4 regions of the Pseudoalteromonas sp. Z1A2 genome follow, and region 2 is predicted to be linked to each of the others. Evidence: predicted binding sites of a transcription regulator. Region 2 holds the regulator's gene; each other region holds the start of a gene.
The links. Region 2 encodes sigma-54, which starts transcription at its own class of promoters, with help from an activator protein. Its sites were predicted from a motif close to GTTGGCACGNNNNTNGNNT; they were not measured.
Positions count from the first base shown of each region.

Region 1 (2,210 bases), on a different contig from region 2:
CTTAAGAAGCTACACGATCAGCTTATTTCAGCTATCAGCTTTTTACAGGTTAAAACTTTACGTATTGCTCCGTGGCCTGTAGTAAGTGTATTTGTAGAACAACACAAAGACGTTATTGCTCTTGATGAACAGCTTCGCTTAGTAGACTACATTAAAAGCATTCGTGAACAATCTCTTAAAGATATGATTCCTGAAGATTTACTTGCGTTTAGCGGTAAGCACATGGCATCACATGATCCAAGCACATACAACTTTGACGTTGAATGGTTTGCATCAACAAAAAGTGCGAAGAGCTTTCATCAAATGCTTGGCGATTTACCAGGTGCCTTTGACGATGCACTAGTAAATATTCCACTTGAAGGTGACATTACTCAATACGAATATCAACAATTTGTTGCTGCTTATTCAAAAATATTCACCGACAATAATGAAAAACCAACACTTGCGCCTGCAACACGACTGCTTGCAATGCGTCGCCCTGATATATTTACTCCGATCACAAACAATCGATTAGATGCATTATGCGGTGCCCTTGGTGTTTCTAAACTAAAAAATAGTGATTTTGAGCGTTACTGGCAAGATATTGTAAAAGGTATTCAAGCTATGTCATGGTACAAAATGGCTAAACCTAGTAATGGGTTAGAAGAACAATTAGTTGCTATTAAAGCACTAATCCCATGTTTCTTTCACTATGCTGATGCAAAAACACCAGATAACTCTAACTACATCAAACTGTTAAGTAAGCCTAAACGAACTACAACTACGACAGGTAAAACTCAGCGTAGAGGTAAAGAGTCTGCAGAAATTTTAGTAGACCGCGCACTTGCTGCTGACGATATTCCTGAGCACATTCGCAGTAAGCGCGATTCAATTGTGAGTGAAGTTCAAAAAGGTCGTAGTGTAAACGAAACAATTAGCCTTATGCGCACTATATTTGGCTAAAAACTTCTAATTTAGCCGTACTTTTATGGTGCGGCTAGGTTAATTTATGCACCAGCAGTGTGCGCAACATCTCCCTACATACCATATCTCTTCTCAATCTATAAAATACAAGCTCATGTTTTTAATGTATAAAAATAATTTTTAATAAAAAATAATGAAGCTGGCACATACAGTGCAATTATCTCGTTAGTTAAACAATAAAAAGCCGTCAGCCTAAAGGTTCCGAATACATAATAAAAACCTTGGCGAGCAAAAATCATATAACGGGAAATGGACATGCTAAAACTAAAAAAAACCATCGCTATAAGTGCTATAGCATTAATGGGCGCAACATCTTTAACGTCAACAGCCGTACATGCTGAAGTAACAGCAAACGCAGCGGCAACATCAAACTACTTATGGCGTGGTCAAGAGCAAACTGGGGGCGATGCAGCTATTTCAGGCGGTATTGATTACGCCAATGAATCGGGCTTTTATGCAGGTACTTGGGCTTCAAATGCATCGTGGGCAGATGAAATGACCTATGAGCTTGATTTATATGCAGGCTTTGGTGGCGACATTAACGAAAGCGTTAGCTATGATGTTGGCTATATTTATTACGCTTACCCAGATGCAGCTTCTGAAGCTGACGCAGATTTCTCTGAAATTTACGGTAGCATCAGTGTTGAAGGCTTTACATTTGGTGCTTCAGTACTTGCAACATCAGCTGCAAGTGGTGATGGTACAGACTTTGGTGATTCACTTTACCTGACAGCTGATTACGGTTTTGCTGTTGGCAGTAACGGCACTGAAATGGCACTTCACTTAGGCCACTACTCTGGTGACTTTATTGGCGATGATAATATCTTAGATTACGGTGTATCAATCTCGAAAGACGGTTTTACTTTTGGTTTGTCTGATACAGATATGGATGATTCAGATATTAAAGCTTACGTTGCTTATTCTGTAGACTTTAATTTATAAGAAAGAATGTGTTACTTGCTGCGACACGAAGGGCCTTTTGGCCCTTTTCTCGTTTTTGCACAAGACCCCTCACATCTGTTAACAAACCGTTACAATTGAATGAAAACAATACATACATTTTCCTTTATTCTATTACCTAGTCACTGGGCATTTATAACTGCCTAGCCATAAAATAGGTATAAAGGAATAATAATGAAATCACCTAACGCGTTTAGCGCCCTACTCGATATTTATATAAGTCCTAGTAAAGCTTTCAATGGTGTTGAACACGCCAAAGGTTGGTCATGGCTTGCTTTTATAGTCAT
Region 1 is NZ_WTKX01000026.1:12,678-14,887, forward strand. It holds gene GQR47_RS16175 (hypothetical protein) at 1-942, shown strand, start outside; gene GQR47_RS16180 (TorF family putative porin) at 1,219-1,905, shown strand; gene GQR47_RS16185 (YIP1 family protein) at 2,098-2,210, shown strand, end outside.
Region 1: GQR47_RS16180 (TorF family putative porin) is a predicted target of sigma-54. The motif match lies at 1,102-1,120, and genes of this name have one in related genera.

Region 2 (2,210 bases):
TTATCGATTGCATCAAAGTTTATTGGAGTTTCGCTAACGAGCACTAAAGCCAAAGGCTCTTCTGCACCGCTCATTCTTCCATGAGGAATAGCAATGCCACGCCCTATACCTGTACTACCTAATTTCTCTCTGCTCATTAAAGCATTAAGAATATCTTGTTGCGGTAAATACGGAAGTTTGTCGTGAGCAAGTTCGCTAATGAACTCTAAAATTCTTTTTTTGCTATTAAAAAGGACCGCAGCTTTGCTGCAGTCCTGGCATATAAGTGAACTTAATTTCATCATATTAGTGTCGAGCAAGCTTCTCTTTGTGTTTGATTACTTGGCGATCGAGCTTGTCGATCAACGAGTCAATAGCGGCATACATATCTTGATGTTCTGTAGAGGCAAATAGCTCAGCACCGCTTACGTGTATTGTGGCTTCTGCTTTTTGATTTAATTTTTCTACATCGAGAATGACATGAACATTATTTATATGATCAGAGTGTCTTTCAAGCTTCGCAAATTTAGTATTAATATAGTCTCTTAGTGAATCGGTTAATTCTACGTGACGACCAGTTAAGTTTAGTTGCATAAGCATTACCCTCTTAGTTTAGCGTCTTAAATCAGACTTTTACGCTGATTTGACGGTGGAATAGCAAGAGATTCGCGGTATTTTGCGATTGTACGTCTTGCTACTTTAATTCCTTGCTCAGCCAATATATCCGCTATTTTGCTATCACTCAATGGTTTTGCTGAGTTTTCTGCTGCGATTAATTTTCGGATAAGCGCACGTATTGCTGTAGATGAACATTCACCACCGTTTTCAGTACTTACATGGCTTGAGAAAAAGTATTTAAGCTCAAATATACCACGGGGTGTATGCATGTACTTTTGAGTAGTTACGCGCGAAATTGTCGATTCGTGCATTTCTACCATTTCAGCGACATCATTTAAAACCATTGGTTTCATGGCTTCAGGGCCATGTTCAAAAAAGCCTTGTTGTTGCTTAACAATACAATTAGTAACTTTTAATAGCGTGTCGTTTCTACTTTCTAAGCTTTTAATAAACCATTTAGCTTCTTGTAAATGTGAGCGAATAAACTGGCTGTCGCCACTTGATTTTACAGTGCGAGACATTGCCGCGTATTGGCTATTAACACGAATTTTAGGCATGCTATCTGGGTTTAATTCGACAACCCAGCGGCCTTTAATTTTTTTAACTGACACATCAGGAATAACATACTCAGATTCTTCCCTTACTATAGTATCTGCAGGTTTTGGGTTGAGAGTATGTATTAGTGTCATTACTTCTTTAAGCTCTTCTTCTTTGAGCTTAGTTTTTTTCATTAATGTACGATAGTCGCGAGCTGCTAATAGATCAATATGCTCGGTTAAAATCATTTTCGTTTCATTAATGTAAGGTGTTTCTTTATCAAATTGATTAAGCTGAATACACAAACACTCTTGTAAACTACGTGCAGCAATACCAACAGGATCAAACAGTTGGATGCGTTTTAATACCGCTTCAATTTCATCAAGTTCGACTTCGTTATCATCTTCGTTTTCTTGATTAAAGCTTTCTAAAATTTCTTCGCAGCTTAGTGTTAAAATACCTGAATCATCGACGGCTTCTACAATCGCAATAGCGATGGCTTCATCGGTAGGGCTAAATGGCGTTAGTTGTAATTGCCACATTAAATACTCATGGAGCGTTTCAGTAGAGGCGCCTTGGTATATAGATTCATCTTCAGGCATTGGACCTGATGAGGCTGCAGGAGCGGCACTCATGTACTCATCCCAACTAACATCCATAGCCATGTCGTCACTTAGCGTGTCTTTTGCAAGTGCTTCACCAGTATCTTGTTCGTATTCGCTCGGAGCATCATCAGCAGATGCGCTAACAGTTATGTCATCGGTATCAGCTTTTTGCTCGTTTTTACCAGCAGCGTCTTCGGAATAGTCTGCCTCTTCAACCTCTAATAGTGGATTACTGTCGAGAGCTTCTTGTATTTCTTGCTGGAGATCCAATGTACTGAGTTGCAACAAACGAATAGCTTGTTGCAACTGTGGAGTCATTGTAAGTTGCTGGCCCATGCGCAGCTGTAGTGATTGCCTCATGTATCTCTAACAATCCTTTTATGTTGTTATAATTAATACTAGCAGATGCTTAAAGACATGGCGTAAATGTTACAGCCTAAATTGCTCGCCTAAGTAAACATCGCGTACTGT
Region 2 is NZ_WTKX01000011.1:36,419-38,628, forward strand. It holds gene ptsN (PTS IIA-like nitrogen regulatory protein PtsN) at 1-281, opposite strand, end outside; gene hpf (ribosome hibernation promoting factor) at 286-573, opposite strand; gene GQR47_RS09555 (RNA polymerase factor sigma-54) at 600-2,099, opposite strand; gene lptB (LPS export ABC transporter ATP-binding protein) at 2,169-2,210, opposite strand, start outside.

Region 3 (2,210 bases), on a different contig from region 2:
AGCAATCACTGGTGAAGGTTATTTTGCGATGACCGACGATTTATCTTCGCAAGATTTAACATATACACGTGCGGGTGCATTTAAGCTTAACCAAGATAACTTTATGGTTGACGCAAAAGGTAACTTTTTACAAGCATTCCCAGTTGATTCATCTACAGGTGATACAACGTCGGTAAGTTTGAGCACAACTGATCCAATTCAAATCCCTGATTCGTCTGGTTCACCTCGCGCAACAGAAAATGTATTTTTGTCGTTTAACTTAGATGCAACGGCGGATCCAACAGGTCTAGATTTTGACCCTACATCTAGTGGTACTTATAACTCATCTACGTCAACAACGGTATATGATTCACTAGGTGAACCACATATTTTACAATACTTTTTTGCTAAAGAAGATGATGCCGCAGCAGGTGGTACAGATAACAGTTGGGAAGTATACGCAACACTCGATGGCAAAGTAGTTGATGCCACAACTGGTGGAGAACAAACAACGACACCTTATACACCACTGACCACCCTAGGTTTTAACTCAAGTGGTTTACCATCAACAACAGGTGGTGTGGCAAATACAAATACAACTACTTTTGATGAAATATTACTACCAGCGGGTTCTGGTGCTGGTTTATCAACATTACTAGACAATGGTGCAACTTTCCCAGGTACTGGTATTGAGCTTAACTGGCGCGATGAAAATAACACGGCTGGACGTATCCCAACTCAGTATTCAAGTGGTTTTGAAGTAAAAGCACTCGATCAAGATGGCTCAACAGTAGGTCGTTTAGCCGGAATTGATATAGGAACAGACGGTAAAATTGTCGCTTCTTACAGTAACGGTGACTCAACATTCCTAGGGCAAGTGGCTATGGTGCGTTTTCCTAACTCACAAGGGTTATCACAAGTGGGTGATACAAGCTGGAAGCAAAGTATTGATTCAGGTGAACCTGTAGCGGGTGAAGCCGGTTCGGGTACGTTTGGTGGAATTAACTCATCAGCGCTTGAGCAATCAAATACTAATCTTACAAACGAGCTTGTAGACTTAATTACTGCACAGCGTAATTACCAAGCAAACTCACGTGCGCTTGAAGTTAATTCAACTATTCAGCAAAGTATTTTGCAGATTCGATAAGCTAAACCCCATTAAATATATTAGGCTGCATTTTTGCAGCCTTTTTTATAAGTCCTCTTTGTAAGCCCTTCTAAATACCTCTCAGTGTTGCGTCAAATTTAATCTGGCACCTATTTTGCATTTGTAAGTTCAGAGATTTTTTATGTGAGTCGATACTATGGACAAAATGGTCTACATTGCGGCCTCCGGCGCTAAGCAAAGCCTACAAGGGCTTGCGCTTAAAGCCAATAATTTGGCGAATGCAAATACAACAGGATTTAAAGCTGACTTTGCCCAGGCGCGTTCTATGCAAGCGTTTGGCGAAGGTTTGCCTACACGTGTATTTTCAATGCAAGAGCGTCCGGGTTCAAACATGGTATCGGGTGGCATTGTTCAAACCGGGCGAGACTTAGATATCGCAATGAGCGATAACGCATGGCTTGCTGTGCAAGATGCCTCCGGTAATGAAGCTTACACAAAAGTGGGTACGTTAAACATTACTGCTCAAGGCATGCTCGTAACCAGCCACGGTCGTCAAGTTATTGGCGAAGGGGGACCTGTTATTTTACCCGTCCCAGTCGAAAAAATAGGGTTTAGCCAAGATGGCGCTATTCAAGTTCGACCACAAGGCGCTCCTGCTAACTTTTTAGAAGAAATCGACACGCTTAGAGTTGTTGAAGCAAATAGCTCACAGCTCGAAAAAGGTAACGACGGTTTATTTAGACCAAAAGCAAATGTAACAGTAGATACCTCTGCCAATGTAAAAGTTTTAAGTGGTTCGCTTGAAATGTCGAATGTGAATCCGGTTCACGAAATGGTCGACATGATAAGCCACCAGCGCCAATTTGAATTACAAGTGAAATTAATGAAAACAGCTGAAGAAATTGACGAGCGTCAAGATCAGTTATTACGCATAGTTTAACTTTAAAGTGAGGACACGATTATGAATCCAGCATTGTGGATCAGTAAAACGGGGCTAGACGCTCAACAAACCGATATATCGGTTATCTCAAATAATTTAGCGAATGCCAGTACCGTAGGTTACAAAAAAAGCCGCGCTATATTTGAAGATTTACTTTATCAAAATATTAATCAACCAGGTGGT
Region 3 is NZ_WTKX01000003.1:91,723-93,932, reverse strand. It holds gene flgE (flagellar hook protein FlgE) at 1-1,126, shown strand, start outside; gene GQR47_RS03330 (flagellar basal body rod protein FlgF) at 1,284-2,027, shown strand; gene flgG (flagellar basal-body rod protein FlgG) at 2,049-2,210, shown strand, end outside.
Region 3: GQR47_RS03330 (flagellar basal body rod protein FlgF) is a predicted target of sigma-54. The motif match lies at 1,229-1,247, and genes of this name have one in related genera.

Region 4 (2,210 bases), on a different contig from region 2:
CCTTTTGTTATTTAACTCTAAGGGCCGTAAGGCCCTTTTTTTGGTTTTAGCTTGGGCTGATTTTATTTAGAAATCAAACTTATTGGATAATCATCGTATTGCTTAATATTATTCATTACATTCATTAAAGTATTATGTGTACTGTTTTCGTCTGCGGTTATAAGTACCGAACTTATTTCATATTTAGCCGCGAACATAGCTAAGTTAGTCGCAACTTGCTCTAAATCAATTAACCTCCCAGAAAAATATACTCCGTTACTTTCATCAATTCTAAATAAAGCATTTTTAACAGGCTTATCTATTTGAGGGCTGTCGAGTGGTCGGTTTAATTCAATAGCCACAGGTTTTACAAAAGATGTAGTTACAATAAAGAAAATTAGTAATATGAACACTATGTCTAACATCGGGGTCATATCTACATCAGCATTATTTTGTAGTTTGGTTAGTTTACTTTTCATATTGGACCTTATTTTTAATTAAATGCTGCGGCGCCACAGCAAGGTTTTAGGTACCTATTAACAAAATTAGCACAGCAAAAATAAAGCGTGGTTAAATAAATATTCTAATAATATTAAATATTTGTACTAATTATGTATTTAAAATGTGGTGAAATAAGGCGGTGTTTATACCGTTCTGCTTATATATGGGGTCTATTTAGCATCGTTATAATGTAATGCAATTTGTTAAATTGCTTAAAAAACTATGTAGATTGGTATTAGAGGCAATAAAAAACCCAGCTCGAGGCTGGGTTCTAGTTATGCGCTATGTCAGCTTAATGCTTTTGCATACGGCTCATTTCTGCATGGCAGCTTTGCATTGTTAATAATGTTTTAGCCAGTGCAGCTTCGCAGTCAGCTGGTTGCGGTTTATCCATTGCTGCTTTAATTTCTTCAAGGGTTTTATCTTCTACCTCTTCAAGCTCTTTTACATACGTGCTGTCGTTGTGTGAGGTGAAAGTAGTCAATAGGGCTGTGTACGCACGTCGTGCTTCAACTGCGAAAGATGAGCCATCTTCGCGTTCGCCTTTTTCATTAATTGCATATGGCTGCAAGCGCTCAACACTCACTTTTCGGGCATCTATCATACGCTGAAAAAGTGCACCAATAGCAGGGTCTTCAACTTTTTCCTGTGCTTTTTGATAAAAATCGATGCCGCTGTTCATAACTTGAATGATGTCAGTAATATGATTTACTTCTGATCCTTGATGGGTGTTCATAATGACCTCTTTAATTAAATGAATGTATAGTTCAATTAAATAAAAGCAATGTATGTTCCACGTTTTAATTATTATGTAGTTATTTGATTTTATTGGTTTAATTTTGATCTAGTAAGATGCTAAGTTAACAGGCAAAAAGTTAACCTAGCAATTTTTACATTATATTGTGTAATAAAGTTATTTTAGCTCTTCAGCTACTTCAGCTACTTTTTGACGTAACCAAATGTGACTCGCATCGCGATGTAACAGTGGGCTCCAAATCATATCAAGCTCAAAAGGAGGAATTGGAAATGGTGGCTCTAAAATTTTAAGCCCCGGATCATCCAAATATATATTTGCGGCTTTTGAAGGAAGGGTCGCAATCAAATTTTTCTCTTTAGCTAAATGAATAGCTACATGGTAGTTACGCGTAAAAGTGGCAATATTACGATGCTTACCAAAGTGAGCAAGTGCTTCGTCAACCCAGCCAAGTTTTTGAACATCTTTAGGGTCCATGCCTACACCTACACCAAAACCTGTTTTACTCACCCATATATGGCGCGCTTTTAAATAGCTGTCGAGGCTAAAGTTTTCAATTATAGGATTATCGGCTTTTACTAAGCAGCAAAAACTATCTTTCCAAATACGTTTATGATGAAAAGACTGCGGTAAGTTTTCAAAACGGTTGATTGCCATATCTACTTTACCGTTTTCTACATCATGAAAGGTGACATCACTTGGTGTGAGTATATCTAAAGTAGTATCGGGGGCTTCTTCGTGCAATTTACTTAAAAGCTTTGGTGCTAATGTACTTGCAGCGTAATCACTGGCCATTATTCTAAACACACGCTTACTTTGGCTTGCCTCAAATTCTCGATTAGGTGCTAGAGTTTCTTCAAGGGTCATTAAAATGCCACGAATAACGGGTTGTAACTCCAAAGCACGCTCGGTAGGTACCATACCATCGCTGGTACGAACTAAAATAGGGTCGTTAAATAAGTTACGAAGACGTTTA
Region 4 is NZ_WTKX01000021.1:82,378-84,587, forward strand. It holds gene GQR47_RS14715 (biopolymer transporter ExbD) at 63-458, opposite strand; gene GQR47_RS14720 (PA2169 family four-helix-bundle protein) at 773-1,216, opposite strand; gene GQR47_RS14725 (LysR family transcriptional regulator) at 1,394-2,210, opposite strand, start outside.
Region 4: GQR47_RS14720 (PA2169 family four-helix-bundle protein) is a predicted target of sigma-54. The motif match lies at 1,260-1,278, and genes of this name have one in related genera.